One region of the Variovorax sp. LjRoot290 genome, then DNA from elsewhere that is predicted to be linked to it. Evidence: predicted binding sites of a transcription regulator. Region 1 holds the regulator's gene; each other region holds the start of a gene.
The links. Region 1 encodes LexA, which represses DNA repair genes until DNA is damaged. Its sites were predicted from a motif close to ACTGTATNNNNATACAGT; they were not measured.
Positions count from the first base shown of each region.

Region 2: the regulator LexA is predicted to act here: its motif matches at 4,454-4,471, upstream of ACSQ9A_RS10400 (DNA topoisomerase IV subunit B).
Region 3: the regulator LexA is predicted to act here: its motif matches at 2,240-2,257, upstream of recA (recombinase RecA).
Region 4: the regulator LexA is predicted to act here: its motif matches at 5,910-5,927, upstream of ACSQ9A_RS26615 (ATP-dependent helicase).

Region 1 covers NZ_CAXURW020000001.1:2,504,450-2,512,027, reverse strand. Annotated here, with positions in the region: gene kdsB (3-deoxy-manno-octulosonate cytidylyltransferase) at 1-417, shown strand, start outside; gene adk (adenylate kinase) at 541-1,197, shown strand; gene ACSQ9A_RS12600 (DUF6152 family protein) at 1,198-1,671, opposite strand; gene ACSQ9A_RS12595 (hypothetical protein) at 1,693-2,109, opposite strand; gene ACSQ9A_RS12590 (asparaginase) at 2,114-3,109, opposite strand; gene lexA (transcriptional repressor LexA) at 3,184-3,858, shown strand; gene ACSQ9A_RS12580 (hypothetical protein) at 3,975-4,283, shown strand; gene ACSQ9A_RS12575 (D-2-hydroxyacid dehydrogenase family protein) at 4,403-5,410, shown strand; gene ACSQ9A_RS12570 (MFS transporter) at 5,407-6,579, shown strand; gene ACSQ9A_RS12565 (type IV pilus assembly protein FimV) at 6,569-7,578, opposite strand, start outside.
Region 2 covers NZ_CAXURW020000001.1:2,038,423-2,046,000, reverse strand. Annotated here, with positions in the region: gene parC (DNA topoisomerase IV subunit A) at 1-352, opposite strand, end outside; gene ACSQ9A_RS10410 (Kelch repeat-containing protein) at 404-1,510, opposite strand; gene ACSQ9A_RS10405 (lytic transglycosylase domain-containing protein) at 1,517-2,395, opposite strand; gene ACSQ9A_RS10400 (DNA topoisomerase IV subunit B) at 2,444-4,420, opposite strand; gene ACSQ9A_RS10395 (MFS transporter) at 4,575-5,792, shown strand; gene ACSQ9A_RS10390 (hypothetical protein) at 5,804-5,944, shown strand; gene ACSQ9A_RS10385 (class I SAM-dependent methyltransferase) at 5,974-6,501, shown strand; gene dapA (4-hydroxy-tetrahydrodipicolinate synthase) at 6,506-7,432, shown strand; gene bamC (outer membrane protein assembly factor BamC) at 7,548-7,578, shown strand, end outside.
Region 3 covers NZ_CAXURW020000001.1:5,603,090-5,610,667, reverse strand. Annotated here, with positions in the region: gene ACSQ9A_RS27665 (sensor histidine kinase N-terminal domain-containing protein) at 1-975, opposite strand, end outside; gene ACSQ9A_RS27660 (response regulator) at 992-1,663, opposite strand; gene ACSQ9A_RS27655 (MarR family winged helix-turn-helix transcriptional regulator) at 1,688-2,173, opposite strand; gene recA (recombinase RecA) at 2,321-3,388, shown strand; gene recX (recombination regulator RecX) at 3,399-3,848, shown strand; gene argC (N-acetyl-gamma-glutamyl-phosphate reductase) at 3,879-4,808, opposite strand; gene sucC (ADP-forming succinate--CoA ligase subunit beta) at 5,000-6,166, shown strand; gene sucD (succinate--CoA ligase subunit alpha) at 6,176-7,069, shown strand; gene ACSQ9A_RS27625 (TerC family protein) at 7,160-7,578, shown strand, end outside.
Region 4 covers NZ_CAXURW020000001.1:5,387,788-5,395,365, reverse strand. Annotated here, with positions in the region: gene ACSQ9A_RS26645 (Re/Si-specific NAD(P)(+) transhydrogenase subunit alpha) at 1-427, shown strand, start outside; gene ACSQ9A_RS26640 (NAD(P) transhydrogenase subunit alpha) at 447-776, shown strand; gene ACSQ9A_RS26635 (NAD(P)(+) transhydrogenase (Re/Si-specific) subunit beta) at 773-2,197, shown strand; gene ACSQ9A_RS26630 (long-chain-fatty-acid--CoA ligase) at 2,289-3,965, shown strand; gene ACSQ9A_RS26625 (5'-methylthioadenosine/adenosylhomocysteine nucleosidase) at 3,977-4,750, shown strand; gene corA (magnesium/cobalt transporter CorA) at 4,743-5,729, opposite strand; gene ACSQ9A_RS26615 (ATP-dependent helicase) at 5,940-7,578, shown strand, end outside.

The DNA.
Region 1 (7,578 bases):
GCCTCGCATCCCGACGCAGCGATGAGCACGGCCGCGCACGCGATCGAATCCCTCGAAGATTTCCTCAATCCGAACGTCGTGAAAGCCGTGCTCGACGCACAGGGCAATGCGCTCTACTTCAGTCGCGCACCGATTCCCTGGTGGCGCGACGGCTTCGCGAAAGGCGGCGTGACGGCGCTGCCGCAGTCACCCGCAGCGCTGCGCCATATCGGCATCTACGGCTACCGCGCCGGCTTCGTACGGCAGTTTCCCAGCCTGCCGCCGGCACCGGTCGAAGCCACGGAGGCACTGGAGCAGCTGCGCGCACTGTGGCACGGGCACCGCATCGCCGTGCACGTGAGCGCCCATGCGCCCGGGCCGGGCATCGACACGCCGGAAGATCTGGAACGCGTCCGCGCACTGCTCTCCAACGCCTGATTTCGTCCCCGCGCAGGCCAAGTCGGCCGCGGAGCGCGTGCTATCCTCGACGCAACTCCGCCCTGCGATCTCCCTCGTGAAACGCATGGCGCGACAGAAATCGAAGAACCGTCCGAGGACACCATGAGACTGATTTTGTTGGGCGCCCCCGGGGCAGGCAAAGGCACGCAGGCAGCCTTCATTTGCCAGAAATACGGCATTCCTCAAATCTCGACCGGCGACATGCTGCGCGCCGCCGTCAAGGCCGGCACACCGCTCGGGCTCCAGGCCAAGGCCGTGATGGATGCCGGCGCCCTGGTGAGTGACGACCTGATCATCAACCTCGTCAAGGAACGCATCGCGTTGCCGGACTGCACCCAGGGCTTTCTGTTCGACGGCTTCCCGCGCACCATTCCGCAAGCCGAGGCCATGCGCTCGGCGGGCGTCAAGATCGACTACGTGCTCGAGATCGACGTGCCTTTTGCCGACATCATCGAACGCATGAGCGGGCGCCGCTCGCATCCGGCGTCGGGGCGCATCTACCACGTCAAGTTCAACCCGCCGAAGACCGAAGGCAAGGACGACCTCACGGGCGAAGACCTGATCCAGCGCGAGGACGACAAGGAAGAAACCGTGCGCAAGCGGCTCGAGGTCTACAGCCAGCAGACCCGGCCGTTGGTCGACTACTACTCGGCCTGGGCCAAGGCGGACCCGGCCGCAGCGCCGAAGTACCGCGCCATCAGCGGCGTCGGCACGGTCGACGAGATCACTCAGCGCGCGCTGGGCGCCCTCGGCAGCTGATCAGGCCGGGCTGGAGCGCAGCCCGTAGACCTTGCCGTCGGCGAACAGGTATTCGACGCGCATCACCGGCTCGCCCTTTTCTTCCTTGAAGGTGAAGCCCACTGCCGAGATGGTCGCGCCGGACTTGATCTCCGAAACCTTCCAGGCCTCCATTCGCGTCAGCGGCGCGAGTTCGAGCGTCCACTGGCGATCGGCGCGGCGCGGCGCGGTCGCCTTGGCAAGAAGTCCGGGGCCATCGACCGGCGCGCTCTGCGCGGGCGGCTGTCGCGTTGCGAGGTCTGCCGGCACCTTGAGACCCGGCGGAACCTCGATCACCAGCTCGGCATGCGGGTTCTGCCAACGCGCGCGCACGACCTTACCTTCCAGGTAGAGCGGACGCTCCTGGTCGAAGCTGCTCCAGCCGTGGTGCGCCCAGGCGAACGGCGCCGCGACGGGAAGGGATGCGGCGGCGATGACGATGCTGCGACGTTTCATCGGAAAAACTCCTTCTTCTCTTCAGTACGCGATCCAGCGGCCGCAGAACACGACGGCCAGCCAGATCGCAGTGGCCAACAACATCTGTACCCGCGCCAGCGCATCGAGTTTGCGCAAGGACCTTCGCGCGTGGAACCAGCCCGCGTTGCATCCGGCGGCCAGCAACAATCCCATCTTGATCACGAAGGCCCGGTTGGCGAGCAGTTCGGCCGGCTGGGTCGCGAACATCAGCGAGCCGCTGGCCGCCGCCAGCGTGAAGCCGCAGAGCGCGATCGACAGCGACAGCCTGGCCATCGCCTGCACCGGCAAGGCAGCCGCACGTCCGAACACCCGCAGCTCGAGCGCCACGAGATTGCCGAGCAGGAGTGCGATGCCGATGATGTGCACCGCCTCCAGCGCCGGATAGGCCCACGAGTGCGATTGCAGAGCGCTGAACATGGCCTCAATCGGCGGCCGGCTGATCTGCCATCAGCTCCAGCACCAGCGCGATGCGCGCCTTGACGGGAGTCAGTGCGCCCGCGTCACGCAAGAGTGCATTCGGCGCCGGCAGGATGCGGCCCTGCGTGCATCGCGTGGCGCGCACGACCGCGATGCCGGCAGCCTGCGCCCGCAGCGCGGCTTCTTCCAGCGCACGGTGCAAGGTGCCGTTGCCGGTGGCCGCGAGCACCAGGCCCTCTACCGGCTCGGCGGCGCCGGACTGGCGCTCGCGAATCAGTGTGTCGATCAGGCTGCCGCGCGCCTCCGCATGACTCATCACGATTTCCACATGGGGCCAGCGGGCGGCATTCGTCATCCGTTCGAAGAGCTCGCGCGCATCTTGTTGCGGCGATACCGGCCAGCTTCGGAGGCCGCGCACCGCGCCCTCCTCCACATAGGCCACCGGTCCCGCATCGCCGGAGTCGAAGGCGTCGAGCCGGTAGGTGTGGACCTTCTGGACGTCGAAGGCGCTGTGCACCGTGCCCGCGCAGACGGCCACCACGCCCAGCGCGCCGGGGCTGGACGCGACCGCAATCGCATCGCGCACGTTCTGCGGGCCGTCTGGCGACAGCGCGGTCGCGGGCCGCATCGCGCAGGTCAGGACCACCGGCTTCGACGGAGCCAGCACCGACTGCAGGAAGAAGGCTGTTTCCTCCAGCGTGTCGGTGCCATGGGTGATCACGAGGCCCGCTACGTCGGGCTCGGCGAGCCAATGGGCGCAGCGCTCGGCCAGCGTACGCCAGATCGCAAAGCCCATGTCCTTGCTGTCAATCTGCGCCACTTGCTCGGCCGCGAGTGCGATGCCTTCGGGCGCCTCGATGCCGCCCAGCAGTTCCGTCACGCCTACTTGCCCGGCCGTGTAGCCGATGTTGTCGCCGGCCGCCGTAGCGCGGCCGGCGATGGTGCCGCCGGTGCCCAGAACGATCACGCGGCGCTTGCCTTCTCGAAGGGTATCGACCATGTCTTGCCAAACTTCCGGAAACTGGTTAAAAATACAGGTACTGGATATTCAGCCAGTGCCGCAAGGAGTCATCAATGCAGTTCGCCGTCAAGCTTACCGCCCGCCAGCAGCAGATTCTGGACTTGATCCAGAGCGCCATCGCACGCACCGGCGCCCCGCCCACGCGTGCCGAGATCGCCGCCGAACTGGGCTTCAAGTCGGCCAATGCGGCCGAAGAACATTTGCAGGCCCTGGCACGCAAAGGCGTGATCGAACTCGTGAGCGGCACCTCGCGCGGCATCCGCCTCAAGGGCGACGCACTGCGCTCGCTGAACGAATCGCGCAACAACCAATTCTCCCTGTCGCTGCCCGGCATGGCCCAGCTCGCGCTGCCGCTGATCGGCCGTGTGGCTGCAGGCTCGCCCATCCTCGCGCAGGAGCACGTCGACCAGACCTACTACGTCGAGAACACCCTGTTCCAGCGCCAGCCCGACTATCTGCTCAAGGTGCGTGGCATGTCCATGCGCGACGCCGGCATCATGGATGGCGACCTGCTGGCGGTGCAAGCCACCAAGGAAGCCCGCAACGGCCAGATCGTGGTGGCCCGGCTGGGCGACGAAGTCACGGTCAAGCGCCTCAAGCGCAACAAGCAGGTCATCGAGCTGCATGCCGAAAACCCCGACTACCCCACCATCGTCGTTCAGCCCGGCGAGCCTTTCGAGATCGAAGGCTTGGCCGTAGGCCTGATCCGCAACACGATGCTCATGTAGGGGGTCCAAACCCCGGCCGCGACAGGTGGCGGGCGTATGGCCGAGGGCCATCACCCTGTAGCAGCCGATGAAAGCAATCCTGCCTGTGTTCAACCTCTGACTTTTCTGGAGTTCACATGGGAATCGCTCTTCTCAGCCTTGCTGATCTGTTCATGCCGCTGCAATCGCTGGCCGATCGCTGGATGCCTTCGCGCCGCAGGCGTTCGTCCGGCCTTCGCTATGTCGGCATTCGGCCCAGCTGTGCCTCTGCACCCGCGCCGACGCGTCCCCTGCGCGTGGTGCGCACGGTCGATGCGCAGCGCCCCGGCCAGAACGCGGGCCGCGTCGTGATCTCGGGCCGCATGGCGGACGTCTGCGCCGAACTCGATCGGCTGGCCGCCCTGGAAGCGGCGGACACCGTGCCGCGCGCCAGCCGCCTGCATTGAGCGAGGCGATGCCGATCGGCAATTGAAGCCGTACCGAGCCTGGGTTATCCCCGGGCAGCGTGCGCCTGTGGAACGCAGGGCACGGAGTACGCGGATGGTGCGAGGCACAATGGCATGCCATGAACATTGTGATCCTCGACGACTACCAGGACGCGGTGCGCAAGCTGCGCTGCGCTTCCAAGCTCGACGCGTACGCGGCCAAGGTCTACACCAACACGGTCAAAGGCATCGGGCAGCTCTCGGTGCGGCTCAAGGATGCCGACGTGATCGTGCTGATCCGTGAACGCACACAGATCTCTCGCCAGCTGATCGAGAAGCTCCCCAAGCTCAAGCTCATCTCGCAGACCGGCCGGGTCGGCAGCCACATCGACGTGCATGCGTGCACCGAGCAAGGCATCGCGGTGGCCGAAGGCACGGGCTCGCCGCTGGCGCCGGCCGAACTCACCTGGGCGCTGATCATGACGGCGATGCGCCGCTTGCCGCAGTACATCAGCAACCTCAAGCATGGCGCCTGGCAGCAGTCGGGGCTCAAGTCGGCTTCGATGCCTCCCAATTTCGGGCTCGGCTCGGTGCTCAAGGGCAAGACGCTTTGCATCTGGGGCTATGGGCGCATCGGCCAGCTGGTCGCACGCTATGGGCAGGCCTTCGGCATGCAGGTGGTGATCTGGGGCCGCGAGGAGAGCTGCGCCAGGGCACGGTCCGACGGCTTTCAGGTGGCACCGAACCGGGACATCTTTTTCAGCGTGGCCGACGTGCTGTCGATCCATCTGCGGCTGGCGGAGGAAACACGGGGCCTGGTCACCCTCGAGGATCTGTCGCGCATGAAGCCCACCGCACTGTTCGTCAACACCTCGCGCGCCGAGCTGGTCGAACAGGACGCGCTGCTCGCAGCCCTCAACCGCGGCCGGCCCGGGCTGGCGGCCGTCGACGTGTTCGAGAGCGAGCCGCCGCTGCAAGGCCATGCGCTGCTGCGCCTGGAGAACTGCATCTGCACCCCGCACATCGGCTACGTCGAGCAGGACAGCTACGAGATGTACTTCGGCCAGGCCTTCGACAACGTCGTCAGCTTCATCAAGGGCAACCCCACCAACATCGTGAATCCGGGCGCACTGCAGGTCCGCCGTTGAAACAGCCTGCGCTGCCGGCAGCTTTGTGGGCCCTGCTGGCGGGCAACTTCGTGATCGGGACGGGCGTGATGGTGGTGCCCGGCACGCTCAACGAACTCAGCACCTCGCTGCAAGTCAGCGCGGCTACCGCCGGCCAGTTGATCACCGCGGCGGCCGTCGTGATGTGCCTCGGCGCTCCCTTGCTGGCGGCCGTGGTCGCGGGCTGGGACCGCCGGGTGCTGCTCGCCTGCACCATGCTGTGGTATGCGGCAGGGCATCTTCTCGCGACGCTGATGCCGAACTTCGGCGGGCTGCTGGTGGTGCGCATGCTGACGGTCGTCGCGCCCGCGATCTTCACGCCGCAGGCGGCCGCCTGCGTGGGTCTGCTGGTGCCGCCCGAGCAGCGGGGCCGCGCCGTCACCTTCGTTTTTCTGGGATGGTCCATGGCCTCGGTGCTGGGCCTTCCGCTCGGCACGCTGATCGGCGGTCATTTCGGCTGGCGCACCGCGTTCGCGACGATCGCGCTCCTGTCGATCCTCAGCGCAGCCTGGATCTGGCGCAAGCTCCCATCGGGCATCCGGCCGGCCGCGCTGTCGCGCGCGGCCTGGGCCCAGGTGCTCAAGAGTCCGCTGCTGATGGGCGTCGTCTCCGTCACCGCGCTGCAAGGCACGGGCCAGTTCGTTCTGTTCAGCTATTTCGCACCCGTCCTCAAGCAAGTGCTGGGCGCGGACGCCACGGCACTGGGCCTGATGTGGGGCTGGTTCGGCGTCTGCGGCCTGCTCGGCAACATGCTCGTGAGCCGGTACATCGACCGCATGGGCGCCTCGCAGATGGTGCTGCTCACGACCTCGCTGATCGCGCTGAGCCTTCTTCTGTGGCCTCTGGGCGTGACGCTCGCGGGGCTGGCGCTGATCATCGTGCCCTGGGGCTTCGGCTGCTTCGCCACCAACTCGGCTCAGCAGGCACGCCTGGTCTCGATGGCGCCCGCGCTCGCGCCGGGCTCGGTGGCGCTCAACAGTTCCGGCATCTACGTGGGGCAAGCGGTGGGTGCCGCAGCCGGAGGCTGGCTGCTGGCCCATGACGCGATCGCCTGGATGAGCTGGGCGGGCCTGGCGATGGTGCTCTGCGCGCTGGCGCTCAGCCTGGCCGTCGACCGGGCGCAACGCCGCGCCCCGGCGTTCAGCGCTTGACCGGCTTGGGAGCTATCTCCGCCTCGGTGGCCGGATCGAAGAGCTCGAAATCGATCACGTGGGGATCGCTGGACGGTGCGGGCGGCGGCTTCGGCGTTTCGATCGGCGCTCGCATGGTTTCGAAGGCCGTCTTGTCGAATTCGGCGAGGTCCAGGTCGATGTCGGGCTTGGCGCGCGGCACCGGTGCGGCGCCTGCGGGAGGCGCCGGAAGCGGCGCATCCGGCACCAGCACGGTCTCATGGTGCAGGTGGTCGTCGATGGCGCCGTAGATCGAGGGGGGCAGCGTCGGGGCGTACTCGACGGCCTCGGGCGCGCTCTCGCGATCGAGCGGCGCAGGCGTCGTGGCCAGCTGGTCGTGGCCGAAGGTATCGACGAAGGAGTGCGGCGTGACGGGCGCAGGCGGTGCGCTGTTCGGATCGATCACTTCCTTGGCCACGGAATAGAGCAGCAGCAGCTCCTGGTAGGCCGCCAGGTCGAAGGCCTCGTCCTCGTGCGCGCCGGGCTTGCGGAATATCAGCTCCTCGATCAGCGCCAGGGTGCCCGGCGCAGGCCACTGCGATTCGATGCGCGCGAGGGTGCTGCGATAGTGTTCGAGACCCTTGCCCGTCTCGTTGAAATTCTCGAACGCCGGGACGTCGGCGTTGAAGGCCCGTTCGAATTCCTCCGCCAGGCGCGCATAGTCCTCCTTGCGCCCCAGCGAATGAAAAATCCGCAGCAGGTCCAGGTAGGCCAACGCGCTGGTGCCGGGATTGGTGGCGATGTGTTCGCGCAGCACCGCGATTGCCTGGTCGTGCTGGCCGAGCGAAAGGAAGAAGTCCGACTGCTGCTGCACGTCGAACAGCTCTTCGGTGTTGACCGGCCGCACCGGCGCGCCATCGGGCGTGCGTGCCGGCTGGGGTTCGGAATCGCCGAAGCCGCTGTCGTCGTCGGGCTCCAGGGCTGCAAAGGTCGCCGCGCCGAAGCTGGTGGCGTTCGCGCTGCGCCGCGGCGGCGGTACGG
Region 2 (7,578 bases), 470 kb from region 1:
GCGGATAGCGCTGCGAGAAATCCTGCGCCATGCGCACCAGCGCGTCGTAGGCGGCCTGGTCGCTGTGCGGATGGAAGCGGCCCAGCACGTCGCCGACCACGCGCGCGCTCTTGACCGGCTTGGCACCGACAGTGCCGTTGGCGCCGCCGAAGCCCAGGCCCATGCGCGACATCGAATAAAGAATGCGCCGCTGCACCGGCTTCTGGCCGTCGCTGACGTCGGGCAGCGCGCGGCCCTTGACCACGCTGAGCGCGTATTCGAGGTAGGCGGTCTGCGCGTAGTCGGCCAGCGTGAGGGCGTTGTCGCCTTCGTCGGCAGGGCCTAGGAGATCGAGCGGGGGTTGGGAGTCCATGAAGAAAAGAGAGAAGAAAAAAGAGTTGCAGGCCGTCGCGCGCGAGCGCGCTCAGCCCAGTGTGAATGCCTCGTGCACCGCCGATTGCACGCTGCCGCCCAGCACCGCGCCGCCGCCCGCGACGTAGATCCAGTCGCCGATCACGGCCGCGCCCACTGCATGGCGCGGCGTGGGCATGGGCGCATGGCGCTGCCAGCTGTCGGCCACCGGATCGTAGCTTTCCATCTGGCCGAAGACCTTGGCCAGGCGCGGCACGCCGCCGGCCAGGAAGCCGCCCTCGCCGCCCATGGCATAGAGGCGGCCGCGATAGACCACCAGGCCATGGCCCGAGCGCGCGGTGGGCAGCGGCGCGCGCAACTCCCAGGTGTCGCGCGCCGGCAGGTAGACGTGGTGCAGTTCGGTGTTGTATTCGAAGGTGTTGAAGCGCCCGCCGATCACGTGAATCTGGCCGTTGTGCGCAATGCAGCCCACATGGTCGCGCGCGCCGGGCAGCGGTTTGCGCGAGGACCAGCGGTCGGCCTGGGGGTCGTAGACCTCGTGCCAGCCCACGCTGGCGCGTTCGGCCGCGGGCTCGGACGCGCCGCCGATCAGGTGGATGGCGCCACCCTGCACCACAGCGGCCGCGGCGCCTCGCGGGCGCGGCAGCGGCGCGATGGCGGTCCAGCGGTTGGCCGCGATCTCATAGACGTAGGCGTTGGTGTCCGAGCGCCGGTTCTGCTCGACGAAGCCGCCGAGGGCATAGACGCGCCCGCCCTCGGCCGCCACCGCGACGTGGTTGGCGCCGCGCGGCAGCGGCGCGCCGTCGAGCCAGCGGTCGGCGGCCGGATCGTAGATGTGGTGGTAGTCGCGGTTGACCGCGCCTTCGCCGTAGCCGCCGACCACGTGCATGCGGCCTTGCGCGGCCGTGGCCCAGGCCATCTCGCTGCGCGGGATCGGCAGGGCCGCGCGCGGCACCCAGCGGCCCGGCGCGCCGGCCGGCGCCGGGCTGTCGGTGACGCGCTGTGCCTCCTGCTCCGGCGTCATGTGGTGCGGCACGCCGCCCTGCAGCCTGGCGTAGGGTTCGGCCGAGGACGGGGCCACGGGCAGATGGTGCTGCGCGCGCGCCGCACCGGTCGTGGCGGCCAGCGCGGTGGCGAGAACGAAGTTTCGGCGCTGCATCGAGCTTCAGGACAGGGCGGGATCGAGCCTCAGCCCCTGCGGCGGCTCGGGCAGCGAAGGCACCGCGGGCACGCCCCGCGAATCCGGCGGCATGTTGCCGCGGCCCAGCGCACCGCCGCGCGGCGGCGCAAGTTCCATGCGCACGCGCCCCGGCGCCTTGCCGCCGCGGCCTGCGGCCGCCGAAGGCTTGAGATAGGCGTAGAGCTGCAGCACCGTCTTCACGTAGTTCTGCGTCTCGCGGTAGTTCGGTATCTTGTTGCCGGCGCGCTGCACCGCGCCCTCGCCCGCGTTGTAGGCCGCAAGCGCGAGCTCGATGTCGCCGGGGAACATCTCGATCAGGTCGCTCAGGTAGCGCGAGCCGGCAGCGATGTTGATGCGCGGGTCGAACAGCTTCTTCTCGAGCGAGCCGCGCTTGTCGGCCTGCACGCCGTAGCGCTGCGCGGTGGCCGGCATCAATTGCATGAGGCCGAGCGCGCCCTTGGGCGACACGGCCTGCGCATCGAAGCCCGACTCGGTGGCGATCAGGGCCTGCAGCAGTTCGTAGTCGATCGCATGGCGCCTGGCGGCTTCGCGCAACGCTCCCTGCGCGGGCTTGTAGCTGGGCGAGGCCTCGAACAGCGCGAGCAGGGTCTGCGAGGCGCGCGGCACCTTGCCGTCGATCCTGCCGGTGCGTCCGCGCAAAAGCGGACCGATGCCGTCCGCCGTGTCGAAGCTCTGTCCGCCGCGGAAGAACAGCTGGTAGCGCTCGTCGAGCTTTTCGGGCGCGAAATGCGCGACGCCCCGCTCGTCGACGTAGCCAAAGATGTCGGCCGCGTGCGCGAGCGGCTGCGTCATCGACAGCAGCAGGGCCAGCAGCAATGGGAGGAAACGGCCAAGGGTGCGCATGGGGGTCAGAGACGCATTTTCGGCGCGAACGCCTACTGCGTCACGCGCTCAAACATCGACCTCGACATCGTCGGCCCGCAGCTCCATCAACTCGCGTCGCGCCGCGGCCTCGCCCTTGCCCATCAGCTTGGTGATCTCGCCCTGCGTGCCCGAGACGTCGAAGCGGCCCAGGCGCACCTGCAGCAGTCGCCGCGTGTCGGGGTTGAGGGTCGTCTCCCACAGCTGCTCGGCGCTCATTTCGCCCAGGCCCTTGAAGCGGCTGATGCTCCAGGCGCCTTCGCGCACGCCGTCCTTGCGCAGCTTGTCGAGGATGGCGACCAGTTCGCCCTCGTCGAGCGCGTAGACCTTCGAGGCCGGCTTCTTGCCGCGCGCCGGCGCGTCGACGCGGAAGAGCGGCGGCTTGGCGACATACACGTGACCGGTTTCGATCAGTTTCGGGAAATGGCGGAAGAACAGCGTCAGGAGCAGCACCTGGATGTGCGAGCCGTCGACGTCGGCATCGCTCAGGATGCAGACCTTGCCGTAGCGCAGGCCCGACATGTCGGGCGTGTCCTCGGGGCCGTGCGGATCGATGCCGATCGCGACCGAGATGTCATGGATTTCGGTGTTGGCGAAGAGGCGGTCGCGCTCCACTTCCCAGGTGTTGAGCACCTTGCCGCGCAGCGGCAGGATGGCCTGGCTTTCCTTGTCGCGGCCCATCTTGGCGCTGCCGCCGGCCGAATCGCCCTCGACCAGGAACACCTCGTTGTGGGCGATGTCCTTGCTCTCGCAGTCGGTCAGCTTGCCGGGCAGCACGGCCACGCCCGAACCCTTGCGCTTCTCGACCTTCTGGCCGGCCTTCTGGCGTGTCTGCGCGGCCTTGATGGCCAGCTCGGCGAGCCTCCTGCCGTAATCGACGTGCTGGTTGAGCCACAGCTCCAGCGCCGGCCGCACGAAGCTGGACACCAGCCGCACGGCGTCGCGCGAATTGAGCCGCTCCTTGATCTGGCCCTGGAACTGCGGATCGAGCACCTTGGCCGAGAGCACGTACGAGGCGCGCGCGAACACGTCCTCCGGCAGCAGCTTCACGCCCTTGGGCAGCAGCGAATGCAGTTCGATGAAGCTCTTGACCGCGTTAAACAGGCCGTCGCGCAGACCGCTCTCATGCGTGCCACCGGCGCTGGTGGGAATGAGGTTGACGTAGCTCTCACGCACCGGCTGGCCTTCCTCGGTGAAGGCGACGCACCACTCGGCGCCCTCGCCCTCGGCGAAGTTGTCGGCGTTCTTGTCGGCATGGCCCGCGCCTTCGAACAGCGGGATCACCGGGTCGCCGTTGAGCTCCTGCATCAGGTAGTCGCGCAGACCGCCCTTGTAGAGCCACTGCTGCGTTTCCTTGGTCTTCTCGACCACCAGCGTGACGGTGACGCCCGGCATCAGCACGGCCTTGCTGCGCAGCAGATGGGTCAGCTCGTGGATCGGAAGCTGGGGCGATTCGAAGTACTTGGCGTCCGGCCAGGCGCGCACCGTGGTGCCCTGCTTGCGGTCGCCGCCGTCGTTGGCGCGCACCACCAGCGGCTCGATCACGTCGCCGCCGGAGAACGCGAGCTGCGCTGCCTTGCCTTCGCGAAAGGACTGGACCTCGAGCCGCTTCGACAGCGCATTGGTCACCGACACGCCCACGCCGTGCAGGCCGCCCGAGAAGCTGTAGGCACCGCCCGAGCCCTTGTCGAACTTGCCGCCCGCGTGCAGCCGGGTGAACACCAGTTCGACCACCGGCGCCTTTTCTTCAGGATGCAGGCCGAAGGGGATGCCGCGGCCATCGTCCTCGACGCTGACCGAGCCGTCCGCGTGCAGCGTGACCTTGATCTTCTTGCCGTAGCCCGCGAGCGCCTCGTCGGCGGCGTTGTCCAGCACTTCCTGGATGATGTGCAGCGGGTTGTCCGTGCGGGTGTACATGCCCGGTCGCTGCTTGACGGGCTCGAGGCCCTTGAGAACGCGGATCGAGCCTTCCGAATAGGCCGGGGGAGTCTTGCTGAGGGTCGCCATGGGGGCGGATTGTATGCGTGGCCCGGCGAAAACCCTGTATGGACATACAGAAGCCCTCTGATGCCGCCGCCGCATCAGCGCGGCCCGAAAATATCAACAATCCCCGTCGCCGCCGTGCCATGCGGCTGCTCCGGCTTTGGATACATTGCCTGGAATGAATTCCACCCTCAAGCCGCTGTCGCTCAAGCAAGTCCTGTTTTGCGGCGCCATGATCGTCACCCTCTCCATGGGCATCCGCCACGGCTTCGGCCTCTGGCTGCAGCCGATCACGCAGGAACAGGGCTGGTCGCGCCAAGGCTTCTCGCTCGCGATCGCGATCCAGAACCTGTCCTGGGGCGTCATCGGCGTCTTCGCCGGCATGCTGGCCGACAAGCTGGGCGCCTTTCGCGTGCTGGTGATGGGCGCGGTGTTCTACGCCCTGGGCCTCGCGGGCATGGCGCTCTCGCCCACGCCGCTGCTCTTCGCGCTGACGGCCGGCGTGCTGATCGGCGCCGCGCAGGCCGGCACCACCTACGCCGTGATCTACGGCGTGATCGGCCGCCAGATTCCGGTGGAGCGGCGCTCCTGGGCCATGGGGGTGGCCGCCGCGGCCGGCTCCTTCGGGCAGTTCCTCATGGTGCCGGTCGAGGGCCACCTGATCGCGGGCTTCGGCTGGCACACGGCCCTGCTGGTGCTGGCGCTCATGGTGCTCCTGATCGTGCCGCTCGCTTTCGGCCTGCGCGAGCCGCGTGTCGGCCACGCAGCCGTCGCGCACCGCGACCAGACCATCCTGCAGGCGGTGCACGAGGCGTTCAAGTACCCGAGCTTCGTGCTGCTGATGGCGGGCTATTTCGTCTGCGGCTTCCAGTTGGCGTTCGTCGGCGTGCACATGCCGAGCTACCTGCGCGACAAGGGGCTGTCGCCCGAGGTGGCGAGCTATGCGCTGGCGCTGGTCGGGCTGTTCAATGTCTTCGGCACCTACGTCGCAGGCTCGCTCGGGGCCCGGCTGGCCAAGCGCAAGCTGCTGGCCGCCATCTACTTCAGCCGTGCGGCGGCGATCGCGATCTTCCTGCTGACGCCGATCACGCCGCTCACGGTGTACGTGTTCGCGAGCGCGATGGGCTTCCTGTGGTTGTCGACCGTGCCGCTGACCAGCGGCATCGTGGCCCAGATCTTCGGCGTGGCGCACCTGTCGATGCTGGGCGGCTTCGTGTTCCTGAGCCACCAGGTCGGCTCCTTCCTCGGCGTCTGGCTCGGCGGCTATCTCTACGACAGCACCGGCAGCTACGACATCGTCTGGTACCTCGCAATCGCGCTCGGCGTGTTCGCAGCGCTGGTCAACCTGCCGGTCAAGGAAGGCGCGATCGCGCGCCCGGTTCCTCAGCCGGCCTGAGATCCTTCGCCATGCGCCCCAACACACGCCATCACCTCGTGCAAGCCGGCTGGCTGGGCGCGGCGGTGCTGGCGCTGCTGGGCGTGTTCGCGCTTTACACGCGCCCCGGCTTCCTCGTGACGCTGGTAGACCAGATCTGGGCCTGCTTCTGAGCCACGACCTCCCGCCCTCCCCCTGGATCGTGCGCTGGTCGCACCTGCTGGCGCCCGGCGCCGCCGTGCTCGACGTGGCCTGCGGTGCGGGGCGGCACATGCGCTGGTTCGCCGAGCGCGGGCATCCGGTGACGGGCGTGGACCGGTCGCCGGAAGCCATCGCTTCGGCGGCCGAGTTCGGGCAGGCTGTGCTGGCCGACATCGAGTCCGGGCCCTGGCCCCTTGGCGGCCGGGTATTCGGGGCGGTGATCGTCACCAACTACCTCTGGCGGCCGCGCCTGCCCGACATCGTCGCCGCGGTCGCGCCCGGCGGCGTGCTGCTCTACGAAACCTTCGCCGCGAGCAACGAGACCGTGGGCAAGCCCTCGCGGCCCGATTTCCTGCTGCAGCCGGGCGAACTGCTCGGCGCCTGCGCGGGCCTGCGGGTCGTGGCTTACGAGGATGGCTTCCTGGCACAGCCGGAGCGCTTCATGCAGCGGATCGCGGCCGTCCGGCCCGCCATCCACTCGCCCGGAACGCCGCCGCGCTACCCGCTCCGAGGGCCCGCCGCCAGTTAGTAGAATGTCTGCTTTTCGTCCACCGACAAAAGAGACCCCCTTGGAGCAACTGACAGGCAGCATCGTCGCGCTCGTCACGCCGATGCATGACGACGGCAGTGTCGACTATCCCGCCCTGCGCCGGCTGATCGACTGGCACATCGACGAAGGCACCGATTGCCTCGGCGTGGTCGGCACCACCGGCGAGTCGCCGACGGTCGACGTCGAGGAGCATTGCGAGATCATCCGCATCGCGGTCGAACAGGCCAAGGGCCGCGTTCCCGTGATGGCCGGCTGCGGCGCCAATTCCACCAAGGAAGCGATCGAACTCGCCAGGTTCGCCAAGGGCGTGGGCGCCGACTCGCAATTGCAGGTGGTGCCCTACTACAACAAGCCGACGCAGGAAGGCCAGTACCTGCACTTCAAGGCGATCGCCGAGGCCGTGGGCGATCTGCCCATCGTGCTCTACAACGTGCCCGGCCGCACGGTGGCCGATATGGCGCACGACACCGTGCTGCGCCTGGCGCAGGTGCCCGGCATCGTCGGCATCAAGGAAGCCACCGGCAACATCGAACGCGCGCAGTGGCTGATCCGCGATCTGCCGAAGAATTTCGCGGTCTATTCGGGCGACGATCCGACCGCCGTCGCGCTGATGCTGTGCGGCGGCCAGGGCAACATCAGCGTCACGGCCAACGTGGCGCCGCGCAAGATGCATGAGCTTTGCATGGCCGCGATCGCCGGCGACACCCGGCGCGCGATGCAGATCCAGTTCGAGCTGATGCCGCTGCATCGCCATCTGTTCGTCGAACCGAATCCGATCCCGGTCAAGTGGGCCATGGCCCGGCTCGGCCTGTGCGGCGGTGCACTGCGCCTGCCGCTCACCGAGCTCGCCGAAGCGAGCCGTCCGGTGGTCGAGTCCGCGCTGCGCGCCAGCGGCTTGCTCAAGGACTGATTCCATCCGCACCGCCCTTCGCGAACGCCGGCAACCTTTTGCGCAGCCGGCGCTCTGACACAGCGGGACGCTGCTGCCCATCGATTGAGCTAAACATTCCACAAGGAAGACGACGTTGAAAACCATTTCGCGATTCGCACTGCTGG
Region 3 (7,578 bases), 3.1 Mb from region 1:
GGCGAGGCGCGCCAGGTCGCAAGGCTGGCGCGCGATGCTGGCGCCGCTGCCCTCCGCGCGCGCCAGCGACAGCAGCTGGTTCACCGTGTGCGTGGCGCGCATGCTCGCGCGGCCGATCTGCTTGAGCGACTGCTTGAGCTCGTTCGCATTGGCGCCCTCGCGCTGCGCCAGGTCGGCCTGCATGCGCAGGCCCGCGAGCGGCGTCTTGAGCTGGTGCGCCGCGTCGGCCAGGAAGCGCTTCTGCGTGCCGATGGAATCGTTGAGCTTGCTCAGCAGGTCGTTGACCGACAGCACCAGCGGCACCACCTCGAGCGGCACCGAGGATTCGTCGAGCGGGCTCAGGTCGCCGGGCCGGCGCTCGCGGATGCGCGCCTCCACCACCGACAGCGGCTTGATGCCGCGCACCAGCGCGAGCCAGATCAGCAGCACCGCGAGCGGCAGGATCGCGAACTGGGGCAGCAGCACGCCGCTGATGATCTCGGCGGCGAGCACCGACTGCTTCTCGCGCGTCTCGGCCATCTGCAGCAGCACCGGGGGTTCGTCGGCCGTGGCGCCCGCCACCCAGAGCGAGGCCACGCGCACCGGCTTGCCGTGCATCTCGCCGTCGCGCAGGTACACGGTGCCCGTCACCGGCGGCTCGTCGGTATGGGGAAAAGGGACATCGCGCTCGCCGCTCAGCAGCTCGCCATGCCCGTCCAGCACCTGGTAGTACACGCGGTCGGCGTCGTCGCCGCGCAGGATCTCCCGCGCCGCCTGCGGCAGCACGAACTGCGCCGCGTCCTGCTGCAGGTTCACCAGCTTCGCCAGCGTGCGGAGGTTGTGTTGCAGTTCGCGGTCGAAGGGCGCGTTGGCGATGCCCTGCGCGACCAGCCAGGTGACGCCGATGCTGACCGGCACCAGCAGCAGCAGCGGCGTGAGCATCCAATCGAGGATCTCGCCGAAAAGGGAGCGCTGTGCGCGCTGGAAGAGCTTCACCGAAGGCTCAGGGGAATCACGGGATCTTCTCGAGGCAGTAGCCGAGGCCGCGCACGGTGGCGATGTGGATCGGGCCCTTCTCGATCTTCTTGCGCAGCCGATGGATGTAGACCTCGATCGCGTTGAGGCTCACTTCCTCGCCCCATTCGCACAGCCGCTCGACCAACTGGTCCTTGCTCACCAGCCGGCCGGCGCGCTGCAGCAGCACCTCGAGCAGGCCGAGTTCGCGCGCCGAGAGCTCGATCATCTTGCCGTCGATGGTCGCCACGCGGCCGGCCTGGTCGTAGACCAGCGGGCCGTGCTTGATCGCATTGCTGGTGGCGCCCATGCCGCGCCGCGTGAGCGCGCGCACGCGCGCCTCGAGTTCCTGCAGCGAGAAGGGCTTGGCCATGTAGTCGTCGGCGCCGTAGTCCAGGCCCTTGACGCGTTCCTCGACGCTGTCGGCCGCCGTCAGCACCAGCACCGGCAGCTGCGAGCCGCGGGCGCGCAGCCGCTTCAAGATTTCGAGGCCGTGCATGTTGGGCAGGCCGAGGTCGAGGATCAGCAGATCGAATTCGCTGTTGGTCATCAGCGCGGCATCGGCCTGCGAACCGGTCGCCACATGGTCGACGGCCGAACCCGAGGTGCGCAGACTGCGCAGCAGGGCATCCGCCAGCACCTGGTCGTCTTCCGCAATCAGTATTCGCATGGCGTGTCTCCAGACGCTGGGATTCTAGGCCGCGGCATAGGCTTCGAGACCGATGGTTACCACGGTGGCGATCTCGTCGCCGACGCTGGCGCGGAACTCTTTTTCTGCCTGCGCCACGGCATGGCGGAAGGCTTCCAGCCAGGCGAGGCCGTCGGCCGTGAACAGCACGCGCCGCGCGCGCGCATCGAGCGGGTCGGGGCCGCGCGTCACCAGGCCCCAGGCCTCGCACTGGTCGACCAGCGTGCCCATGGCCTGCTTGGTCATGCCGGCGCGCTCGGCGAGTTCGGTCAGGCGCGAGCCTTCGCGCGACAGATGGCGCGTGATGTGGATGTGCGCCGCGCTCACCTGCGCGCGCGCCGCGAGGTTCGACAGCGCCAGCGGCACGTCGGCATCGTGCGCCATCAGCGCCAGCACGCGCTCGTCGAAGCGGCGCATGGCATGGCCCAGCAGGCGGCCCAGGTGGGTTTGACGCCAAGCGTCGGGGTCGATCGGAAATGCAGGGTCCGTCACGGCTCATCGATAGTAAAGCAAACTGACTAAAAAATGGGTTTACTCGAATCCATCAACCCCTACACTACTGTTCAAGCATCCAGCCTGTGATTAAAAGCAGATTGAATGAACCCAACACAACCCGTTGATATTCAAGGAGATTTCCACATGGACGCACTCGTCAAAGGCACCAGCATCTCGGTCGCAGGCAGCGAAAAGGCCAAGGCCCTGCAGGCCGCGCTGGCCCAGATCGAAAAGCAGTTCGGCAAGGGCACGATCATGCGGCTGGGCGAGGGCGAGGCGCTGGAAGACATCCAGGTGGTCTCCACCGGCTCGCTCGGCCTCGACATCGCGCTCGGCGTCGGCGGCTTGCCACGCGGCCGCGTGATCGAGATCTACGGTCCGGAATCCTCGGGCAAGACCACGCTCACGCTGCAGGTCATCGCCGAGATGCAGCGCCAGGCCGGCACCTGCGCCTTCGTCGATGCCGAGCACGCGCTCGACGTGCAGTACGCGCAGAAGCTCGGCGTCAACCTGTCGGACCTGCTGATCAGCCAGCCCGACACCGGCGAGCAGGCGCTGGAAATCGTCGATTCGCTGGTGCGCTCCGGCGCGGTCGACCTGATCGTGATCGACTCGGTCGCCGCGCTCACGCCCAAGGCCGAAATCGAAGGCGAAATGGGCGACTCGCTGCCCGGCCTGCAGGCCCGCCTGATGAGCCAGGCGCTGCGCAAGCTCACCGCCACCATCAAGAAGACCAACTGCATGGTCATCTTCATCAACCAGATCCGCATGAAGATCGGCGTGATGTTCGGCTCGCCCGAAACCACCACCGGCGGCAATGCGCTGAAGTTCTACGCCTCGGTGCGCCTGGACATCCGCCGCATCGGCACCATCAAGAAGGGCGACGAGGCGATCGGCAACGAGACCAAGGTCAAGGTGGTGAAGAACAAGGTTTCACCGCCCTTCAAGACGGCCGAGTTCGACATCCTGTTCGGCGAGGGCATCAGCCGCGAGGGCGAAATCATCGACATGGGCGTGAACGCCAAGATCGTCGACAAGTCGGGCGCCTGGTATGCCTACAACGGCGAGAAGATCGGACAGGGCCGCGACAACGCGCGCGAGTTCCTGCGCGAGAACCCGGCGCTCTCGCGCGAGATCGAGAACAAGGTGCGCGAATCGCTGGGCATTCCGCTTCTGGCCGAAGCGGCAGACGTCACGCCCGCCGAGAAGTAAGCCTCGTGCAATGGCTTTCAGCGCTCCTTCTCTCAAAGGCCGCGCCCTGCGTCTCCTGAGCCAGCGCGAGCATTCGCGCAGCGAGCTCGAACGCAAGCTGGCCAGGTACGAAGAAGAGCCCGGCACGCTGGCGCGTGCGCTCGACGAGCTGGCCGCCAAAGACTTCATCAGCGAGGCGAGGGTGGTGCAGTCGGTGCTGCACCAGCGCGCGGCACGGCACGGCGCCGCGCGCGTGCGCCAGGAGCTGCTGCACAAGGGCGTTGCGCCCGAAGCCGTGGCCGAGGCGCTCGCAAGCCTCTCGGGCAGCGAGTTCGACCGTGCGCTCGAAGTGTGGCGGCAGCGCTTCGGCACGCTGCCGCATGACGCGGCGGAGCGCGCGAAGCAGACGCGCTTTCTGCTGGCGCGTGGATTTGCCGGCGCCGTCGTGGCAAACGTCTTGCGGTACGACCCTAACGAGTGAGGGTCAGCCGCGAAATGCAGCTGCGCGGGCTTACAGCCCCAGCATCAGCTTGAGGTTCTGCACCGCGGCGCCGCTGGCGCCCTTGCCCAGGTTGTCCAGCCGCGCGATGACGACGGCATGGCGGTGGTCCTCGTTCGGGAACACGCGGATCTCGAGCTCGTTGGTGTCGTTGAGCGCGAGGGCGTCGATCTTGCCGTCCTCGGTGGGCGGCAGCACCTTCACGAACTTTTCGGGCGTGTTGCTCTTCGCGTAGTGCGCGGCCAGCGCCTCCTGCAGGTCGCCCGCCTTGGGCCGGCCGGGCAGCTCGTCCAGGTGCAGCGGCAGCTGCACCAGCATGCCTTGCTTGAAATTGCCGACCGAGGGGATGAACACCGGCCGGCGCGTGAGGCCGGTGTACTTCATGATCTCGGGGATGTGCTTGTGCTTGAGGCCCAGCGCGTAGGTCTCGAACAGCGGTGCCTTTCCGCCCTCGTAGGCCTCGATCATGGTGCGGCCGCCGCCCGAGTAGCCGCTGACGGAGGGCAGGGCGATCGCATGGTCGGCCGGCAGCAGGCCGGCATCGACCAGCGGGCGGACGATCGCGATCGCGCCGGTCGCGTAGCAGCCGGGGTTGGCCACGCGCTCGGCCTTGGCCACGGCCTCCTTCTGGCCGGCCACCAGTTCGGGGAAGCCGAACACCCAGCCTGCGGCGGTGCGGTGCGCGGTCGAGGCGTCGATGATCTTGGGGCGGCGGCCCTGGCCTTCGAGCTGGTCGATGAGCGCCACCGACTCGCGCGCGGCATCGTCGTGCAGGCAGAGCACCACCAGGTCGACGCCGGCCATCAGCTCGCGCTTGGCGGCCACGTCCTTTCGCAGCTCCGGCGCGATGCTCACGAGTTCGATCTGCGGCATCTTCTGAAGCCGCTCGCGAATCTGGAGGCCGGTGGTGCCGGCTTCGCCGTCGATGAAGACCTTGGGCATGGTGGAAGCCTCGGATTGCCTGGGAAGTCGCGTAAGAAGAAATTACGTATTGGCCGCAGCCACGGCGGGCCGTTGGTGCGGCGCACCATGATACAGTCGCCTGCTGTCCGCCGCCCGATTCCCCAATCGCCGTGGCCCGCGGACAACAGCCAAATTCTCCCGTTCTCAACCTCGTTCCGAGAGACACCCTCATGAAGATTCACGAGTACCAAGGCAAGGAAATTCTTGCCAAGTTCGGCGTGCCTGTGCCGCGAGGCATTCCGGCATACACGGTGCAGGAGGCGGTCGAAGCCGCCCAGAAACTCGGCGGCCCCGTGTGGGTGGTCAAGGCCCAGATCCACGCGGGCGGCCGCGGCAAGGGCGGCGGCGTGAAGGTCGCCAAGAGCATCGACGACGTCAAGAAGCTCGCCGGCGACATCCTCGGCATGCAGCTCAAGACCCACCAGACCGGCCCCGAAGGCCAGAAGGTTCGCCGCCTCTACATCGAGGACGGCGCCGACATCCAGAAGGAATACTACGTCTCGGCCGTCACCGACCGCGCGACGCAGAAGGTGGCCTTCATCGCTTCCAGCGAAGGCGGCATGGACATCGAGGAAGTCGCGCATTCGTCGCCCGAAAAGATCATCACCGTCTTCGCCGACCCCAAGGACGGACTGACCGACGCACAGGCCAAGCAGATCGCCGACGGCATCGGCATCCCGGCCGATTCCACCGCGCAAGCCGTGGACATCTTCAAGAAGCTCTACACCTGCTACATGGAGACGGATGCCTCGCTGGTCGAGATCAACCCGCTCAACCGTGACAGCAAGGGCAACATCATCGCCCTGGACGCCAAGTTCAACTTCGACAGCAACGCGCTGTTCCGCCACCCCGATATCGTGGCCCTGCGCGACCTCGACGAAGAAGATGCGGCCGAAGTCGAAGCCTCGAAGTTCGACCTCGCCTACATCTCGCTGGACGGCAACATCGGCTGCCTGGTGAACGGCGCCGGCCTCGCGATGGCGACCATGGACACCATCAAGCTGTTCGGCGGCGAGCCGGCCAACTTCCTCGACGTGGGCGGCGGCGCCACCCCCGAGAAGGTGACCGAAGCCTTCAAGATCATGCTGAAGAACAAGAACGTCGAGGCCATCCTCGTCAACATCTTCGGCGGCATCATGAAGTGCGACACCATCGCCACCGGCGTGATCGCAGCCTGCAAGGCCGTGAATCTGCAAGTGCCGCTGGTGGTGCGCATGAAGGGCACCAACGAGGTCGAGGGCAAGAAGCTGCTGGCCGATTCGGGCCTGCCCATCATCAGCGCAGACACCATGGCGGAAGCGGCCCAGAAGGTCGTGGCAGCAGTGAAGAAAGCCTAAGGAAACGCCATGTCGATCTACATCAACAAAGACACCAAAGTCATCACCCAGGGCATCACCGGCAAGACCGGTCAGTTCCACACCGAGAAGTGCCAGGAATACGCGAACGGCAAGAACTGCTTCGTGGCCGGCGTGAACCCGAAGAAGGCCGGCGAGTCGATCTTCAACATCCCGATCTTCGGCTCGGTGAAGGAAGCTGCGACGCAAACCGGCGCCACCGTGTCGGTGATCTACGTGCCGCCGGCCGGCGCTGCCGCCGCGATTTGGGAAGCCGTCGAGGCCGACCTCGACATGGCGATCTGCATCACCGAAGGCATCCCTGTGCGCGACATGCTCGAAGTGCGCAACAAGATGAAGGCCAAGGTCGCCGCGGGCGGCAAAGAGACGCTGCTGCTGGGCCCGAACTGCCCTGGCCTGATCACGCCCGACGAGATCAAGATCGGCATCATGCCCGGCCACATCCACAAGAAGGGCCGCATCGGCGTGGTCAGCCGCTCCGGCACGCTGACCTATGAAGCCGTGGCGCAGCTCACCGAGATCGGCCTCGGCCAGTCGAGCGCTGTCGGCATCGGCGGCGACCCGATCAACGGGCTGAAGCACATCGACGTGATGAAGGCCTTCAACGACGACCCCGACACCGACGCCGTCATCATGATCGGCGAGATCGGCGGCCCCGACGAAGCCGACGCGGCGCGCTGGTGCAAGGACCACATGAAGAAGCCGATCGTCGGCTTCATCGCCGGCGTGACGGCCCCTCCGGGCAAGCGCATGGGCCACGCAGGCGCCTTGATTTCAGGCGGCGCCGACACGGCGGATGCCAAGCTCGCCATCATGGAAGAGTGCGGTTTCACGGTCACACGAAACTTCTCGGAGCTGGCCAAGCGCCTCAAGGCGCTGCTCTAAAACTTCCGCGTTCCTCGACCACACAAGAACAAAAGCGCTCGCAATTCACGTTGCGGGCGCTTTTTCAATACATAACAGTGGATATGAGACATGGATTATTTGCAAACTGCCGATTTCTGGATCGGGCTCGTCAAAATTGTCTGGATCAACATCATTCTTTCGGGAGACAACGCGGTGGTGATCGCGATGGCTGCCCGTTCGCTGCCGCCGCAGCAGCAGCAGAAGGCCGTGCTGTTCGGCTCGGGCGCGGCCGTGGTGCTGCGCATCGCGCTCACCGTGGTTGCTGCCAAGCTGCTGGCGCTGCCCTACCTGCAGATCCTCGGCGGCGCGCTGCTGCTGTGGATCGGCGTGCAGCTGCTCGGCGATGAGGAAAACGACAACGGCGAGGAAAAGGAATACGGCAGCATGCTCGCCGCGGTGCGGACCATCCTGCTGGCCGACCTGGTCATGAGCCTGGACAACGTGATCGCGGTCGCCGCCGCGGCGCAGGGCAGCATGGTGCTGCTGGT
Region 4 (7,578 bases), 2.9 Mb from region 1:
CGCCAAGCCGATGCCTCAGAGCTGGCTCGATCGGCAGAAGGTCGAAGTGGCCAAGCGCGTGGCCGCGGCCGACATCGTCATCACCACCGCGCTGATCCCGGGCCGGCCCGCGCCGGTGCTGGTGACCGAAGAGATGGTCAAGGCCATGAAGCCCGGTTCGGTCATCGTCGACCTGGCCGCGCCGCAAGGCGGCAACTGCCCGCTCACCGAAGCAGACCGCACCGTCATCAAGCACGGCGTCACGCTGGTGGGCGAAACCAATCTGCCCGCGCTGGTCGCGGCCGACGCGTCTTCGCTCTACGCGCGCAACGTGCTCGACTTCCTCAAGCTCATCGTGAACAAGGAAGGCGCGCTCAACATCGACCTCGAAGACGACATCGTGGCCGCCTGCCTGATGAGCAAAGACGGTCAAGTGACCCGGAAGTGAGAGAGAAGGAATTAAGACCATGGATCCCGTTTCCCATACCGTCATCAACCTGATCATCTTCGTGCTGGCCATCTACGTCGGCTACCACGTGGTCTGGACCGTCACGCCGGCGTTGCACACGCCGCTGATGGCCGTGACCAATGCGATCTCGGCGATCGTGATCGTCGGCGCCATGCTGGCGGCGGCGCTCACCGAGAGCGGCCTCGGCAAGACCATGGGCGTGCTGGCCGTGGCGCTGGCCGCGGTCAACGTCTTCGGCGGCTTCCTCGTCACGCGGCGAATGCTGGAGATGTTCAAGAAGAAGGACAAAAAGGCAGCGCCCGCGGCCGACAAGGGGAATGCAGCATGAGCATGAATGTCGCCACGCTGCTGTACCTGATCGCATCGGTCTGCTTCATTCAATCGCTCAAGGGCCTGAGCCACCCCACCACCTCCATTCGCGGCAACCTGTTCGGCATGGTTGGCATGGCGATCGCCATCCTGACCACCGCGGCCTTGATCGTGCAGATCTCGGACGGCAAGGCCATGGGCATGGCCTGGGTGCTGCTGGGCCTGGTGGCCGGCGGCGGCTACGGCGCCTACCGCGCCAAGACCGTCGAGATGACGCAGATGCCCGAGCTGGTGGCCTTCTTCCACAGCATGATCGGTATGGCCGCGGTCTTCATCGCCGTGGCGGCGGTGGTCGAGCCCTGGGCCTTCGGCATCGTTCCCAAGGGCGAGCTCATCCCCGCGGGCAACCGGCTCGAGCTCTTCCTCGGCGCGGCCATCGGCGCCATCACCTTCAGCGGCTCGGTCATCGCCTTCGGCAAGCTCTCGGGCAAGTACAAGTTCAGGCTGTTCCAGGGCGCGCCGGTCCAGTTCAAGGGCCAGCACATGCTGAACCTGGCGCTGGGCTTGCTGACCATCGCGCTCGGCCTGGTGTTCGTCTTCACCGAGAGCTGGACTGCCTTCTTCCTGATGGTGCTGCTGTCCTTCGTGATGGGCGTGCTGATCATCATCCCGATCGGCGGCGCCGACATGCCGGTGGTGGTCTCGATGCTCAACAGCTACTCGGGTTGGGCCGCGGCAGGCATCGGCTTCAGCCTCAACAACGCGATGCTGATCGTCGCCGGCTCGCTGGTGGGTTCCTCGGGTGCGATCCTGAGCTACATCATGTGCAAGGCGATGAACCGCTCGTTCTTCAACGTGATCCTGGGCGGCTTCGGCGGCGAGGCGGCGGCGGCTTCCGGCGGCGCCAAGGAGCAGCGCCCGGTCAAGAGCGGCAGCGCCGACGACGCGGCCTACATGCTCTCCAATGCCGAGACCGTGATTATCGTGCCGGGCTACGGCCTGGCGGTGGCCCGGGCCCAGCATGCGGTCAACGAGCTGGCCGAGAAGCTCACCCACAAGGGCGTGACGGTGAAGTACGCGATCCATCCGGTGGCCGGACGCATGCCGGGCCACATGAACGTGCTCTTGGCCGAGGCCGAGGTGCCCTACGACCAGGTGTTCGAGATGGAGGACATCAACGGCGAGTTCGCGCAGGCCGACGTCGCGATCATCCTGGGCGCCAACGACGTGGTGAACCCGGCGGCGCTCACCAAGGGCACCCCGATCTACGGCATGCCGATCCTGGAGGCCTACAAGGCCAAGACGGTGATCGTGAACAAGCGGTCGATGGCTGCGGGTTATGCCGGTCTGGACAACGAGCTGTTCTACATGGATAAGACCATGATGGTCTTCGGCGACGCCAAGAAGGTGGTCGAGGACATGGGCAAGGCGATCGAATAAGGGCGCCTTGCGCCCGCGCCTCCGCCTTGCCGGCATCGCCGGCGGCGGCCCCGTTGACCAGAACTCAGAATTTCGTTGAGGAGACCCATCCATGACAGACCGCCCCTGGCTCACCAGTTACCCGCAAGGCGTGCCCGCCGATATCGATGGCTCGCGCTATCCCTCCCTGGTGGCGCTCATGGAGGAGAGCTTCTCGAAGTACGCGGAGCGCACCGCCTACAGCTTCATGGGCAAGGATCTGAGCTACGGCGAGGTCGACAAGCTGAGCCGGGCCTTCGCGGCCTACCTGCAGGGACTTGGGCTCGCGAAGGGCGATCGCGTCGCGGTCATGATGCCGAACTGCCTGCAGTACCCGATCGCGGTGTGCGGCATCCTGCGCGCCGGGCTGATCCTCGTGAACGTCAACCCGCTCTACACGCCGCGCGAGCTCGAGCACCAGTTGAAGGATTCCGGCTCCAAGGCGATCGTGATCATGGAGAACTTCGGCGCCACGCTGCAGCAATGCATCGCGTCCACGCCGGTCAAGCACGTCGTGCTGAGCGGCATGGGCGATCGGCTCGGTCTGCTCAAGGGCGCGCTGGTCAATTACGTGGTGCGCAACGTCAAGAAGATGGTGCCCGACTTCAGCCTGCCCGGCGCCGTGCGCTTCAACGACGCGCTCGACAAGGGGGCAGGGCGCGGGCCGACGCCGGCGCCGATCGGGCCTGACGATGTCGCGGTGCTGCAGTACACGGGCGGCACCACCGGCGTGTCCAAGGGCGCCGTGCTGCTGCATCGCAACGTGATCTCCAACGTGCTGCAGTCCGAGGCCTGGAACGAGCCGGTCATGCAGAAGGTGCCGGCCGGCGAGCAGCCCACCAGCGTCTGCGCCCTGCCGCTCTATCACATCTTCGCGTTCACCGTGAACATGATGCTCAGCATGCGCACCGGCGGCAAGCTGATCCTGATTCCGAATCCGCGCGACATCCCGGCCGTGCTGAAGGAACTGTCGAAGCACACCTTCCACAGCTTCCCGGCCGTCAACACGCTGTTCAACGGGCTGGCCAACCATCCGGACTTCGGCACCGTCGACTGGAAGAACCTCAAGGTCTCGGTCGGTGGCGGCATGGCGGTGCAGGGCGCGGTGGCCAAGCTCTGGCTCGAGAAGACCGGCTGCCCGATCTGCGAAGGCTACGGCCTCTCCGAAACCTCGCCGTCGGCCACTTGCAACCCGACCACCAGCACTGCCTACACCGGCACCATCGGCGTGCCGCTGCCCAGCACCTACCTGAAGCTGCTCGACGACGACGGCCATGAGGTGCCGATGGGCCAGCCGGGCGAGATCGCCATCAAGGGCCCGCAGGTGATGGCCGGCTACTGGCAGCGTCCCGACGAGACGGCCAAGGTCATGACGGCCGACGGCTACTTCAAGTCCGGCGACATCGGCGTGGTCGACGAGCGCGGCTTCTTCAAGATCGTCGACCGCAAGAAGGACATGATCCTGGTCTCGGGCTTCAACGTGTATCCGAACGAGGTCGAAGAAGTGGTCGCGCAGATTCCGGGCGTGCTCGAATGCGCGGCCGTGGGCATCGGCGATGAGAAGACCGGCGAGGCCGTCAAGCTCGTGATCGTCAAGAAGAACCCGGATCTCACCGAGGCCCAGGTGCGCGACTTCTGCCGCGCCAATCTCACCGGCTACAAGCAGCCCAGGGTGGTGGAGTTCCGCACCGAGCTGCCGAAGACGCCGGTCGGCAAGATCCTGCGGCGCGAGCTGCGCGACAAGAAGTAGCGGGCACTTCCATGGCGGGGCCGGTCGCGATCGTTGCCGCCATGCAGGAAGAGCTGGGCGCGCTGCTCGCCGCGATGCCCGACGAGCAGCGCGTGCGCGTCGCCGGGCGGGATTTCTGGGTCGGCCATCTGCATGGGCAAGCCGTCGTGGCGGTGCTGTCGCGAATCGGCAAGGTCGCGGCGGCCACCACGGCCACTGTGCTGCTCGAGCGTTTCGGCGTGCGCGCCATCGTCTTCACCGGCGTTGCAGGTGGGCTCGGGCCCGGCGTGCGGGTGGGCGACGTGGTGGTGGCGACCAAGCTGCTGCAGCACGATCTGGACGCCTCGCCGATCTTTCCCAAATACGAGGTGCCGTTGACCGGGCATGCGCGCTTCGCGGCCGACACCGCGATCAGCGATGCGCTGGCCGCCGTGGCCGCCGGCCTGCTGCGCGATCCGGTCGCGCTGCTCGGGCAGACGGTGGTCGACGACTTCGGCCTGCAGGCGCCCCGGCTGCATCGCGGCCTGCTGGTGAGCGGCGACCGCTTCGTCTCGACCGCCGCCGAAAGCGATGCGCTCCGGCGCGAGTTGCCCGACGCGCTGGCGGTCGAGATGGAAGGCGCCGCGGTGGCGCAGGTGTGCCACGATTACCGCGTGCCATTCGCCGCGGTGCGCACGATCTCGGACCGCGCCGACGACGCGGCGCATGCCGACTTCCTGCGCTTCGTCGCCGCCGTCGCGAGCCGCTACAGCCTCGCGGTGATCGACGCCTGGCTCGCCACGCTGTCCGGCCGATCGGCTACTTGAGCCAGCCGCGGCGGCGGAAGTACCACATCGGCACCAGGGCGCTGGCGACCATCAGCACGATCGCGTACGCGTAGCCGTAGCCCCATTCCAGCTCCGGCATGAGCTTGAAGTTCATGCCATACACGCTCGCGATCAAGGTCGGCGGCAGCAGCGCGACGCTCGCCACCGAGAAGATCTTGATGGTCTTGTTCTGGTTGATGTTGATGAAACCGACGGTCGCATCCATCAGGAAGTTGATCTTGTCGAACAGGAAGGCGGTGTGGTTGTCGAGCGACTCGATGTCGCGCAGGATCTGGCGCGCCTCCTCGAACTGCTCGGCGTTCAGCATGCGGCTGCGCATCATGAAGCTCACCGCGCGGCGCGTGTCCATCACGTTGCGGCGGATGCGGCCGTTCAGGTCTTCCTGCCGCGCGATCGCGGCCAGCACCTCGCCGGCCAGTTCGTCGCTGACGTTGCCTTCCAGCACTTTCTTGCCCGCGACTTCCAGCTCGTCGTAGATGTTCTCGAGCGAGTCGGCCGAGTACTCGGCGTCGGCATCGAAGAGCTTCAAGAGCACTTCCTTGGCATCCTCGATCAGGCCGGGTGCGCGGCGCGCGCGCATGCGCAGCAGGCGGAACACCGGCACGTCTTCATCGTGAATCGAGAACAGCACGCCGCGGCTGCGCAGTTCGGTGTTGTGCTGGTTGAGGATGAAGGCGACGCGCACGGAGCGCGGGTTCTCGGCGTCATCGATCAGGAAGTCGCTGCGCACGTGCAGCTCGCCGTTGTCTTCTTCGTAGAAGCGCGCCGACTCCTCGATGTCCTCGTCCATCGCATCCTCGGGGATGGACAGGCCGTAGTACTGCTTGATCCAGCGCTTTTCTTCGAGTGTGGGCGATTCGAGATCGACCCAGATCGGCTGGAACTGAGAGAGCTCTTCGAGGGCCTCGATTTCTTCCTGGACAAGGCGGCCGTTGGCGAGCGTGAAGATATTGAGCATGGCTCACTCCCGGTGAATTTTTGTGGCGGTTGGCGAGGGTTCGGGGCGCTTTCAAGTCCCTGGCCAACAACGCATCACAGGGGAGTTGAAAGCTGCCGAGGCGGAACGGTTTCCATGCGAAGTCTCCGGTTGCAGCGAGGCGCGATTATGTCATCGGCCTCCGGCGCTTTTCTGTCGGCATCTGGATGGACATCCAGTAAAGTCGCGGCGATGCAAAGCCTCGCGACACCCGCACCCACGAGCCAGGCCGAGCGCCTCGCGGCCGCGCTCTCCAAGCTCAACGACGAGCAGCGTGCGGCGGTGGAGCACGGTGTCGGCACGGCCCTCGGCGAGGCTCCGGAAGACCAGCGGCCGCTGCTCGTGATTGCCGGCGCGGGCTCGGGCAAGACCAGCACGCTCGCGCATCGCGTGGCCCATCTGATCGCGCGCGGCGCCGATCCGCAGCGCATCCTCTTGCTGACCTTTTCGCGCCGCGCGGCGCAGGAGATGGAGCGCCGTGCCGGGCAGGTGCTGGCGCGCGTGCTCGGCCTGAAATCCGATGCGCCGCCGGCCTTGCCCTGGGCCGGCACCTTCCATGGCATCGGCGCGCGCCTGTTGCGCGAACACGCGGCGCAGATCGGCCTGCACGAGAACTTCACCATTCACGACCGCGGCGATGCCGAAGACCTGATGGGCCTGGTGCGCAACGACATCGGCCTCGCGTCCATGGAGCGGCGCTTTCCGCGCAAGGGAACCTGCCTCTCGATTTACTCGCGCGCCGTCAACAGTTGCGCGCCGCTGGCCGAGGTGCTCGCGCATGCGTTTCCGTGGTGCGCCGAATGGGAGGCCGAGCTCAAGCGCCTCTTCGGCGCTTACGTCGAAGCCAAGCAGGCGCAGCAGGTGCTCGACTACGACGACCTGCTGCTGTACTGGGCCGAGATGGTGGCGGAGCCCGCGCTGGCGGCGCAGATCGGCGCGCGCTTCGACCACGTGCTGGTCGACGAGTACCAGGACACCAATCTGCTGCAAGCCGCCATCCTGCGCGCGCTCAAGCCCGACGGCCGCGGCCTCACCGTGGTCGGCGACGACGCGCAGTCGATCTACTCGTTCCGCGGCGCGACGGTGCGCAACATCCTCGACTTTCCGCAGCAGTTCACGCAGCCCGCGCGGGTGGTCACGCTGGAGCGCAACTACCGCTCGACCCAGCCCATCCTCGACGTTTCCAACGCGGTGATTGCCGCCGCTCCGGAGCGCCACGCCAAGACCCTCTGGACCGACAAGCCCTCGGCCGGACGGCCGCAGCTGGTGCTGGTGCCCGACGAAGCACAACAGGCCCGCTTCGTGGCCGAGCGCGTGCTCGCGCACCGCGAAGGCGGTCTGGCGCTGAAATCGCAGGCCGTGCTGTTCCGCAGCTCGAGCCACAGCGCCGCGCTCGAGCTCGAGCTGGCGCGGCGCAACATCCCCTTCGTCAAGTACGGCGGCCTCAAGTTTCTCGAAGCCGCGCATGTGAAGGACCTGCTGGCGGTGCTGCGCTTCGCCCAGAATCCGCGCGGGCGCATGGCGGGCTTTCGCGTCACGCAGCTGATTCCGGGCATCGGGCCGGTCAGCTCCACGCGGCTGCTCGACGCGATGGCCGAGGCTTCAGACCCCGGTGCCGTCGTGCAGGCCTTCGTGCCGCCTGCCGCCGCGAAGGAAGAGTGGGCGCGCTTCGCGGCCATCTATGCCGAATTGCGCGCGCCCACGCTCGCCTGGCCGGCCGACATGGAGCTCGCGTTGCAGTGGTATCTGCCCCACCTCGAGCGGCTTCACGACGATGCCGGCCTCAGGCGCGGCGACGTCGAGCAGCTCGCGCGCCTGGCCTCGGGCTATG